DNA from 3 places in the Streptomyces sp. NPDC019890 genome. Region 3 is predicted to be linked to each of the others. Evidence: riboswitches for the same ligand, from Rfam matches in the RefSeq annotation. Region 3 holds a riboswitch; each other region holds the start of a gene.

Region 1 (2,189 bases), on a different contig from region 3:
GGCTCCAGCAGCATCCTGATCTCCAGCAGGTCGGCGGCCTCCTGCTCGGTGGGCTCGGCGACGCAGGCACCGGCGTGCCGGCGGGTGGTGACGAAACCCTCGGACTCCAGGGTGCGCAGGGCCTCGCGCACCGGGACACGTGAGACGCCGTAGCGGCGCGCCAGCTGCTCCTCGGTCAGCCGACTGCCCCGCTCGAATACACCGGAGACGATGTCGTCGCGGATCGCCGTGCATACCGAGTGCGCGGGAATGCGCATGACCGAACCTCCGCTTTAATCCGCGCGAAACGCAGCCGATTGACGTCTGTTCGGTCGACTCTATTGCAGCGAGCACGATTTTCCGAAGGCTCTCCGGAATCCATGGATATCTTTTGGCCAGTGCCTCAAAGGCAGAAGGCCCCGGCGGCACGCCGGGGCCTTCTCCACGAGCTGTACGAGCTGTCCGCTCAGACGTTCACACCGTGTGCACGCAGGTACGCGACCGGGTTGATGTCGGAGCCGTACTCGGGGCTGGTGCGGGCCTCGAAGTGCAGGTGCGGCCCGGTGGTGTTGCCGGTCGCGCCGGAGAGGCCGATCCGCTCGCCCGGGGTGACGCTCTGGCCGACCGAGACGCTGATCGACGAGAGGTGGCCGTACTGCGTGTACGAGCCGTCCTTCATCTTGATCACGACGTTGTTGCCGTACGCGCCGCCCCAGCCGGCCTCGACGACGGTGCCGGAGCCGACCGCGTGCACGGTGGTGCCGGACGCCGCATGGAAGTCGATGCCCGTGTGGCTGCCGGAGGACCAGATGGCGCCGCCGGCCTTGTAGCCGGTGGAGATGTACGAGCCGGAGATCGGGGCCACGAAGGAGTTGAGGCGCTTGCGCTCGGCGTCGCGGGCGGCGCGCTCCCTGGCCTCGCGGGCTTCCTTGGCACGGACCTCGGCCTTGTGCTTCGCCTCGGCCGCGGCCTTCGCCCTGGCGGCCTCCTGCTCCTGGGCGGCGGCCTGGTCGGCGATCTGGTCCGCGAGGGTCTCGGCGGTCACCACCGGGGTCAGGCCGGTGTCCTCGACCGCGGTCGTGCTCGTGTTGGCGGCGAGCGCCGGGGAAGCGAGGGTTCCGATGACGCCGGTCGTGGCGAGGGCCGCGGCACCCGCCATGTTCGCGCTGCGTCGCGACAGGCGGCTCGGGGCACGGTGCTTCCCGGTGGCACGGGTGAACGCCATGTAGTGGCTGATCCTTTCCTTCCTTCTCGCCTACCGGGTTAGCTGACGGGTTCGGAGCAGGAAGGTCTCCTACGGGCCCCTCCGCACGGGTGCGAAGGCGTCCGATTCACCCCAGGGACATGGGTCCCCGGCTCCCCAGGCTCGCGCCTGACGGGGACTCGGCGATGACTGTCCGATGCCGCGGATGCGGCGGGCTTCTGGCGGACAGCCGGACCGACGCTAGGCCGGGCCACTTTCAATCACCAAACAGACAGGCTTTTTTGTAGCGCATCCCACAGGGCAGACACGCAGCCTCTCCAACAAAGCGGACATAACACGGAACCCCGGCTCCACTCTGGATGCCGGGGTTCCGCTTGTTTGTAAGGAGTTGTTTGCCGGCCGAGGAGCACCGGCTTTCTCAATCAGCCTGTGACAACACTCACTTCACCGATGCCCAGCGCCCGCACCGGCTCCTCGATCTCGTCGGCGTCGCCGACGAGCACCGTGACAAGACGGTCCACCGGGAAGGCGCTGACGGCAGCCGCCGTCGCCTCGACAGTGCCCGTCTCGGCCAGCCGGACGTACAACTGCGCCTGGTAGTCGTCCGGGAGGAACTGCTCGACCTGGTCGGCGAGCGTGCCCGCGACGGAGGCGGCCGTCTCGAACTTCAGCGGGGCGACACCCACCAGGTTCTGCACGGCGACATCCCGCTCGGCGTCGGTCAGCCCCTCGGCCGCGAGCGTACGCAGCACCTTCCAGAGGTCGTCCAGCGCCGGTCCGGTGTTCGGGGTGTCCACCGAGCCGCTGATGGCGAGCATCGCGGCGCCCGACCCGTCGGGGGCGGAGCGCAGCACCTGGCCGAAGGCGCGTACGCCGTAGGTGTAGCCCTTCTCCTCACGCAGCACGCGGTCGAGGCGGGAGGTGAGGGTGCCGCCCAGGCAGTACGCGCCGAGCACCTGCGCGGGCCACACGCGGTCGTGCCGGTCCGCACCGATGCGGCCGATCA
Region 2 (2,189 bases), on a different contig from region 3:
CGGCATCCGGTCGCCGAGCAGGACCGCGAACCGGTCCGCCCAGCCGACGTACGTCCCGTCGGGGCCCGGGTCTCCGACGCCCTCGGTGAAGCTGTCACCGATAGCCGCGTACGACCCGAATGCGCCACTGTTCTTGTCTCTCGAATCGTCTGCCACGAGTCCATATCTTTCCCTTACGGGTGTGACCTACGCGACCGTAAGGAGGGGTTGACGAGGGGTGATCTATACCACCGGTCAAGTTTCCCCCAACCCGGAATACGCCGAATCCCCTCGCGCCGCTGGGGGATTCGGCGCGAGGGGATCGGCGGGACCGGTGGATCAGATCGAGACACCGTGCTGGCGCAGGTACGCCAGCGGGTCGATGTCCGAGCCGTAGCTCGGGCCGGTGCGGATCTCGAAGTGAAGGTGCGGACCGGTGGAGTTGCCGGTGGAGCCGGACAGACCGATCTGCTGGCCGCCGCTCACGCTCTGGCCGGCGGAGACGGCGAGCGAGGAGAGGTGGCCGTACTGCGAGTAGCTGCCGTCGCCGTGCTGGATGACGACCTCGTTGCCGTAAGCGCCGCCCCAGCCCGCGGAGACCACGGTGCCCGGACCGACGGCCTTGACGGTGGTGCCGGTGGAGGCGGCGAAGTCGACACCGGTGTGGTAGCCGCTGGACCACATGGAGCCGGCGAGGTGGTACGGAGTGATCACGGTCGCGCCGCTGACCGGGGCCGTGAAGCCGGAGCCGCTGGTCTGCGAGGCGCTCGCCGAGTCACCGGAGGAGGACTGCGCGGAGGCCTTCGAGGCGGAGGCCTGAGCGTCACCGGAGGAGGGCTTTGCCTTGCGCTCCGGGCGCGGCTTCGACTCGTGGTGGGCCTTCGCCTTCGACTTCCCGCCGAGGGTGAGCTTGAGGCCCGGGTGGATCAGCGAGGGGTCGTCGCCGACCTGCTTGCGGTTGTCCTCGTACAGCTTCTTCCAGCCGCCGCGGACATGGTGCTCGTCGGCGATCTTGGAGAGATAGTCACCGGCGACGACGCGGTAGGTGGTGGGGGCGGCCTGCTTCTTGGCGAGCGGGGCCGTGGCGGCGGTCGTCGGCACCTGCGGGGTGGCGGCGGTCACCGCCGTGTGGGAGGTCGCGGCGGGCGCGGTCTGGCCGGCCGCATGGGCGCCGGCGGCGCCCATCAGCGGAAGGGCGATGGCGGCGCCACCCGTACCGGCGGCGACGAATCCGCGGGTGATCGGGCTGGTCCTGGGACGGCGGTGCTTACCCTTTCCGGGCATGGCGCATTCCTCTCCGGCGCCTGCGAGGTGAGCTGTCGGGTTCGGGCTGGAGATGCCCGGTCGAGCAAAATGCACGACTTAACCCCGAGCCGTCCGGGATGTCCGGAATCGGCATACTTCTTGGGTCCCCCGCTCCTGCCACGCGTGGGTGGGTTTCGAATTCCGGGCGGCGGCAGGATTAGGCGGTCCGTCCGGATTGACGGTGACGCTAAACGAGCCGGATCAAAAGGAACAAGCCACTGCTTTCGCCGATCATGGGCCACTGCGGCATCAAGGGGAAATTTCCCGTCACCCTCCGTGGAACCGGGAACCGCAACTCTCCGGCCCGTAAGGGATTTCACGCCCCACACGCCGCCACGGACCGTCACGAATATGATCCTGCTCACGAGGCGTGCCCCATCTCCTTTGCAGACGGGGCACGTTATATCTAATCGTCCAATTCGGACAGAAGCGTCATTTAATGACGAGGGCTCTCACTTACGTCCACATTCCCGCCTTTTTGGCCGGAGGAATTCCACCGCCCTGCGTCCAGGGCCCGGGCCCTGCCGCGAGTCGCCTCAGCGGCGGCGCAGCCTGATCACGGTGGCGTCCAGGTCACCCTTCAGTCCGGTGTGCAGTCCGTGGTGCAGCAGCACGGACCCGCGGTGTACGGCGCCGGTGTCCACGCACGCGTAGCCGGCCGCCGGGTCGATGCCGCGCAGCCGCAGCCGCGGCGGCTGCTCTCCGTAGTGCTGCGCCTGCAGCCAGGCGAGTACGACGGTCTCGCAGCCGCGGACGTACTGCACGGCGCTGAGCCCGCCTTCGGGCGCCCGGAGCCGGTACAGCTCGCCGTGCTGGACCAGCGGCCGGATCTGCTTGTAGAGCTCCACCCAGCCGCGTGCCTCGGCGAGCTCCTCCTCGCTCCACGCGGTGAGGTCGCCGCCGAC
Region 3 (2,189 bases):
CGGCCAACACCGAGCTGTTCACCGTGGTCACCGTCGCCGGGCTCGCGCTCATCATCAATCGGGTCGTACGGCTCAGCGGCGAGCGCCTCGCCTCCGCCCGCGTCATCGCCGAGACCGCGCAGCGCGCCGTGCTGCCCACGCCCGCCGAACGGATCGGCGGGCTGCAGGTCGCCGCGCGGTACGAGGCGGCGCAGGCGGACGCCTTCATCGGCGGTGACCTCTTCGCCGTGCAGGACACTCCGTACGGGGTGCGCCTGGTGGTCGGCGACGTACGGGGCAAGGGGATGGAGGCGGTCGAGGCGGTGGCCGTGGTCATCGGCGCGTTCCGGGAGGCGGCCGAGCAGGAGGCCACGCTCGAAGGGGTGGCCAAGCGCCTGGAGCGGGCGCTCGCGCGCGAGGGCACACGGCGGGACAGCCTGGAGATCTTCGAGGAGTTCACCACGGCAGTGATCGCCGAGATCCCGCGCCGCGACGAGATGGTGCGCGTGGTGAACCGTGGCCATCCGGAACCGCTGGTGCTGTACGCCGACGGGAAAGTGCACGCGCTTGCGCCGACCGAGGCCGCGCTGCCGCTGGGCATGGGCGAGCTGAGCGGATGGCCGGACCGTGGGGACTCGTTTCCGCTGCCCGCCGGGGCGACGCTGCTGCTCTACACGGACGGCCTTTCCGAGGCGCGCGACGCGGACGGCGTCTTCTACGACCCGGCCGCGCGGCTCGGCGGCCGGCTCTTTCCCGGGCCGGAGGAACTGCTGGACGCGCTCGTCGACGACGTTCGACTGCATACCGGTGGCGGCTTGACGGACGACCTGGCCCTGCTGGCGGTCAGCCGTCCCGGGCAGGGGCAGCAGGGCCGCCGCAGGATCGTCCCCGTGGTCAGAGCGAAGAGTCAGAGCCAGGGAAGGCCACCGGACCCGCACCGTGTGTAGTCGAAGCGCACCCCTCCGCATCACATATGAACCACCGTCAGGTGAAGGTGTGAGAGGAGAGGCGATCAAGTCGCCCGTATCCGGCCGTTTGTGTCCCGGTAAGTCCGTGACGAACTCGTTAACGATCACTCGGAACAGCTTGGAATCCGGCCCTGGCGTCTATTAACGTTCGATAACGCAGCGCGGTCGTCCCAGCCGTCGCAAGAGACGGCACCGTGCGCGTGCGCCGAATCCCGCAAGGGAACCGGGGAACCACCAATTGGGGTGAATCGGGCACCTTTTGCCGCTCTTTTCCGCGGTCGAAGCGCTCGTAGGAGACCTTCCTGCTCCGAACCCGTCAGCTAACCCGGTAGGCGAGAAGGAAGGAAAGGAGTACGCCTCAGTGGCGTCCAACACCCCTGCCCCAGAAGCACCCTTCAGGCCCGACTTCTTCAGCGGCGAAGAGGGGGCGGAGCGGGCGTGGGAGGAATGGAACCCCACCGAGGACTCCGTTCGTCCGGTGCGCGGACGGCACCGTGTCGTCAAGCAGCGCGGCGGGCTCGCCCGCAGCTCCACGGTGCTCGGCGTCGGCGTGATCGCCGCGGTCGGCGCGGGCGGCATGGCCACCGCGCAGGACAAGCCGCCGGTCTCCATATCGCTCCCCGACTCGATCGCGGACAACCTGCCCGACGCCAAGTCCCTTCCCGGCGTGGGCTCTTTGCTGTCCGACGACTCCTCGGACACCGACGCCGGCAACACCTCACCGCTCACGGCGGTGACGCTCGCCTCGGACACCGACTCCAAGACCGCTGCCGATGGCGCGGCCGGCGCGGGTGAGGCGCTGCGCGCCCGCATCCTCCAGCAGGCCGAGCAGCAGCAGGCCGAGGCGGACGCCGAGGCGAAGGCGGCCGCGGAGAAGCTGGCGGCCGAGAAGGCCGCGGCGGAGGCGAGGAAGCAGCAGACCGCGGCGGAGGCCAAGGCCGAGGCGGAGAAGCTTGCGGCCGAGAAGGCCGCGGCGGCCAAGGCGGAGGCCGAGCGCCTCGCCAAGCTCGCCGCGAGCTATTCGCTGCCCACCTCCTCGTACACGATCACCTCCACCTTCGGTGAGGCCGGCTCCATGTGGTCCTCGGGCTACCACACCGGCCTGGACTTCGCCGCCCCGACGGGCACGCCGCTCAAGGCGGTCCACAGCGGCACCGTCAAGTCGGCGGGCTGGTCCGGCTCCTACGGCTACCGCACGGTGCTGGAGCTCGATGACGGCACGGAGATCTGGTACGCCCACCA

The links. A riboswitch is a leader RNA that binds a small molecule or an ion and turns the genes downstream of it on or off. The one in region 3 is predicted to bind cyclic di-AMP.
Region 1: another riboswitch for cyclic di-AMP. It lies ahead of ACI2LP_RS29300 (M23 family metallopeptidase); the one in region 3 lies ahead of ACI2LP_RS32560 (M23 family metallopeptidase).
Region 2: another riboswitch for cyclic di-AMP. It lies ahead of ACI2LP_RS26545 (peptidoglycan DD-metalloendopeptidase family protein); the one in region 3 lies ahead of ACI2LP_RS32560 (M23 family metallopeptidase).

The regions. Positions count from the first base shown of each region.
Region 1 covers NZ_JBJDQK010000013.1:153,100-155,288, forward strand. The annotation lists gene ACI2LP_RS29295 (GntR family transcriptional regulator) at 1-257, opposite strand, end outside; gene ACI2LP_RS29300 (M23 family metallopeptidase) at 446-1,204, opposite strand; cyclic di-AMP (ydaO/yuaA leader) riboswitch at 1,217-1,378, opposite strand; gene ACI2LP_RS29305 (M16 family metallopeptidase) at 1,606-2,189, opposite strand, start outside.
Region 2 covers NZ_JBJDQK010000011.1:7,059-9,247, reverse strand. The annotation lists gene ACI2LP_RS26550 (SGNH/GDSL hydrolase family protein) at 1-156, opposite strand, end outside; gene ACI2LP_RS26545 (peptidoglycan DD-metalloendopeptidase family protein) at 319-1,263, opposite strand; cyclic di-AMP (ydaO/yuaA leader) riboswitch at 1,268-1,424, opposite strand; gene ACI2LP_RS26540 (alpha-galactosidase) at 1,821-2,189, opposite strand, start outside.
Region 3 covers NZ_JBJDQK010000023.1:12,475-14,663, forward strand. The annotation lists gene ACI2LP_RS32555 (PP2C family protein-serine/threonine phosphatase) at 1-926, shown strand, start outside; cyclic di-AMP (ydaO/yuaA leader) riboswitch at 1,141-1,297, shown strand; gene ACI2LP_RS32560 (M23 family metallopeptidase) at 1,309-2,189, shown strand, end outside.